Regions from separate parts of the Ruminiclostridium papyrosolvens DSM 2782 genome, predicted to be linked through region 2. Evidence: a T-box and tRNA genes for the amino acid it is inferred to sense, from the RefSeq annotation. Region 2 holds a T-box; the other holds one or more tRNA genes.
What was found. The T-box of region 2 lies ahead of serS (serine--tRNA ligase). A T-box ahead of a tRNA ligase gene usually reads a tRNA of that ligase, here a tRNA-Ser.
Positions count from the first base shown of each region.

Region 1: it encodes a tRNA-Ser, which carries the amino acid that the T-box ahead of serS (serine--tRNA ligase) is inferred to sense. The anticodon was not compared.

Region 1 is NZ_CP119677.1:8,949-11,155, forward strand. It holds gene P0092_RS00050 (tetratricopeptide repeat protein) at 30-791, shown strand; tRNA gene P0092_RS00055 (tRNA-Ser) at 905-995, shown strand; tRNA gene P0092_RS00060 (tRNA-Ser) at 1,036-1,127, shown strand; gene pssA (CDP-diacylglycerol--serine O-phosphatidyltransferase) at 1,415-1,954, opposite strand; gene P0092_RS00070 (HAD-IA family hydrolase) at 2,184-2,207, shown strand, end outside.
Region 2 is NZ_CP119677.1:4,703,024-4,705,230, forward strand. It holds gene serS (serine--tRNA ligase) at 1-1,172, opposite strand, end outside; T-box leader at 1,228-1,432, opposite strand; gene P0092_RS20605 (hypothetical protein) at 1,501-2,061, opposite strand; gene P0092_RS20610 (MalY/PatB family protein) at 2,102-2,207, opposite strand, start outside.

The sequences.
Region 1 (2,207 bases), 330 kb from region 2:
TTCCGGGAGTAAAATGGAGGCCTTTTAACATGAATATTCATTTTCATAGTAATAAAGAAAATAAAAATGAAAAAAAGCAAATATGGATGTATGCTGTAATTTTATTTACTGGTGCATTTATTATACTCTTATTAACAGCATATAGTCAGGTAAAGTTTCAGAATAATATAAGCGACTATCAGAATAAACTTTCTTCTCAGGAAAAGGCAAAACTTTCTGCTGTAACTGACCTAAAATCAGCTTTAAAGGAAAATGAAAGACTAAATAAGGAATTGGAATCACTAAGGAATAAATTAGTTGATTCTGAACAGGAAATTGCTACTCAAAGCTCAAAAACAACTGATATGGAATCAAAATATAATAGTACCTTAACTGCAACAGATGCACTTGTTAAGGCGCTGGAATATTTTAATCAGAAGGATTATGTAAATTGCGCCGTTACCCTAAAATATGATGTTAAAATGGAATATTTAAGCACACAAGGTCTAAATACTTATAATAATTTGATGGATAAAAGCTATGGGAAAGCTTCATTACAGCTATATAGAGATGGTTACAAGAATTATAAAAGTAAAAATTATGCCGGGGCTATAATAAATTTGAATCGTGCAATTGATTTCTCTAATAAGAATGAATATTACATTGATGACGCATACTATTATTTAGCGACATCATATTATAAGAGTTCAAGTTATGATGATGCAAAAAGAATAATAAGTGAATTTAAGATTAACTGTCCCACAAGTGAATTTACCAGAAATATGAATAAAATTTTGGAAAAAATGGTGTAAAACATTTAGAGGAATAAATTACTTTTAAAAGTTATGGTTTATTATAAAGTAAAGTGTTGACAAAAGTAAAAAATCATTGTAAAATAAAACACGTCGCTTGACAAAACCATTATGGAGAGATGGTCGAGTTGGTTTAAGGCACCGGTCTTGAAAACCGGCGTAGGTGTGAGCCTACCGTGAGTTCGAATCTCACTCTCTCCGCCAAAAAAATATGAGCTGGCTTTTAAGCCAGCTCAAGCTTAATGGAGAAGTACCCAAGTAGGTCGAAGGGGACGGTTTGCTAAACCGTTAGTCTGGGCAACTGGAGCAAGGGTTCGAATCCCTTCTTCTCCGCCACAATTTGTATGAAAAGCCTGATTTATCAGGCTTTTCAGCGTTTTACAAGTAAAAAAATGGACACTGTTTTGAAATAAAATTCAAAAACTAGTGTCTTTTCTATATTTATAGGGATAAACTGAATCCTACAATTTAAAAAAGTAAAAAATAATTCACAGATGCGATTGTATTTTTAAAAGGTTATTAACATAGATATAATAGTTTGTGGATAAAACAAATTGTTTTTCATGTAAAATGTGAATAAAAAAACCATGATTTCAAACGAAATCATGGTTTTTAAAAAATATTTACCTTTTTTTAATCTGAATTTTACTAATCATTAGGTAGGAAAGTAAAACAATTATTATCGCAGTTACTATAGTGTTGACATTACCATAATTATGATGTTCTATAGAATAGCTGTTATACATATTAACTATTGATAAAAATGCACCTGCAATAGTTATGGGAACCCCACAAAATACATTGTTGAATGTAGATACATTGTAGCGAGCCAATCTGTATGCACCTGCAATAGGAAACAATACTGCAATTAAGTACCCAAGAACTGTTAAATCCATGAAACTTATCTTCCAGGCAATAATTATTGGTGCTACACCAAAAGAAATTAAGTCTGAAAGCGAATCCAATTCTTTACCAAGTTCACTCGTACTATCTAACATTCTTGCCACTTTACCATCAAATCTGTCTGTTAATGCAGCAACCATAACCAATAGTGATGCCTGTATCATATCATTTTTTATTGCAAGTAATAATGCAATAATTCCAAGTGAGAGATTAATAAATGTTAGGAGGTTAGGCAAAGAATGCTTTATCGTGTTTTTCAAATGATCCACCCTCTACTTTAAGTAATTATTATGCTAACTGATTAATTTCTATTTAGTAAAATATATAAACTAAAAGTATATATGATTTACATATATTATAGATTATAATTAATATCATAAAAATTAACAAGCTAATTAATTATGCATAAACTATTATACGAACAAAAGTTTTATAAGTATGATTAACATTAGTCTATTAATAATAAAAGAGGATGGATGATACATTACAATGAATAATTTTAAGTATATTTTT
Region 2 (2,207 bases):
GGAGGCGCAACAACCGTATTATTCAGTGTATGAGCAAAGTATTTTCCGTTTTCACCGTCCACGCGGATTTTCAAACGACGAGCCTGAGCATCCCCAAGGTTTGAACAGCTTCCAACCTCAAAATATTTCTTTTGTCTTGGGGACCATGCTTCTATATCCACTGATTTAACCTTCAAATCAGCAAGGTCACCTGAACAACATTCCAGAGTCCTGACGGGAATATCCATTGAACGGAATAAATCAACCGTGTTCTGCCACATTTTATCATACCACATCTTGCTGTCCTCAGGCTTACATACAACTACCATTTCCTGCTTTTCAAACTGGTGTATTCTGTAAACTCCTCTTTCCTCTATACCGTGAGCTCCCTTTTCCTTTCTGAAGCAGGGTGAATAGCTGGTCAGAGTGTGTGGCAGTGAAGTTTCGGGTATTATGGTGTCTATGAACTTTCCTATCATGGAATGTTCACTTGTACCAATGAGGAACAAATCTTCACCCTCTATCTTGTACATCATTGCTTCCATTTCAGCAAAGCTCATAACTCCCGTAACAACCTCGCTGCGTATCATGAAAGGAGGTATGCAGTAAGTAAAACCGCGCTCTATCATAAAATCTCTGGCATATGAAATTACAGCGGAATGAAGTCTTGCAATATCTCCCATGAGATAATAGAATCCGTTTCCGGCAACTTTTCTGGCACTGTCCAAATCAATTCCCTTTAGCTTTTCCATAATTTCAGTGTGATAAGGAACCTCAAACTCAGGCACTACCGGCTCACCATAACGTTGAACCTCTACGTTTTCGCTGTCATCCTTTCCTATGGGAACACTCGAATCAATTATATTAGGAATAGTCATGAGAATGTTTTTTACCTTCTCTTCAAGCTCTGTTTCTTTTACTTCCAAGGCTGCAAGGCGTTCAGACTGGGCTGTAACCTGCTGCTTCATTTCCTCTGCCTCAGCCTTTTTGCCCTGAGCCATAAGTCCGCCAATCTGCTTTGAAATCTTGTTTCTGTTTGCTCTTAAAGTTTCAGCCTCCTGCATTGTACTTCTCATCTCAGCATCCAGAGCGATAACTTCATCAACCAAACCAAGTTTTCTATCCTGAAATTTATTCCTTATATTCTGCTTTACAATCTCGGGATTCTCTCTGACAAATCTTAAATCTAACATCCTGTTTCCTCCTGTATTAAATATTTTAGTCAAAAAAACCTTCTGTCCCAAATAATACTGGGACGGAAGGTATCCGCGTTGCCACCCAAATTGCCGATAAAATTTATCGGCCTCTCGACATAAGTACTATAAAGGGTACCAACCTTTCGATTCTTCACCGACAGCTACAAAAGTGGATAGATTCATTATTTCACCGATTTTCACCACCCATCGGCTCTCTTGAGAAATAAATAAATCATAGCTTTCATTATCGCTGTTTATTGGTATTTTGATATATTATTCTCTATTATATATATATTTATTATAGTTTTCAAGTATTCATATTGTTTTAATCTACCGCTTCGCATTCACGCATAGCAAGAATAGTCTGCTGTATCAGGTAATCCAGTTCCCATCCCAGTAACTCAGCTCCACGCTCTATAACCTCCCTGGAGCATCCTGCTGCGAAATTGGAAGTCTTATATTTTTTCTTAACCGATTTCAGCTCAAGGTCTGAAACACTTTTTGAAGGCCTCATAAGAGCAACTGCACCAATGAGTCCTGTAAGCTCATCCACTGCATAAAGAACCTTTTCCATTTGATGCTCAGGCTTGATGTCTACCGTGAGGGCATAGCCATGACTTGCGGTTGCATGAATAATCAGCGGGTCTATTCCCCTTTCCTTCATGATTTCCTGCTGCTTTATACAGTGCTCTTCAGGATATTGCTCAAAATCCAAATCATGGAGTAGCCCCACGATTCCCCAGAAATCTTCTTCCTCCGAATAACCCAGCTGTCTTGCAAAATATCTCATTACACCCTCTACAACCTGTGCGTGCTTTAAATGGAAAGCATCTTTGTTATATTCCGTAAGGAGTTCCCATGCTTCTTCCCTTGTAGTTGTTCCCATAATTACTCCACCTCTTCTAAAAAATATATAACTGCGTGTATTATAATCGATTTACGGCAGCTTCAAGCTGTAAAAAAGCCTTTTCAAGTATAACTCTGGGACAGGCAATATTTATTCTTTGAAAGCCTTTCCCCTCTTCCCCGAAC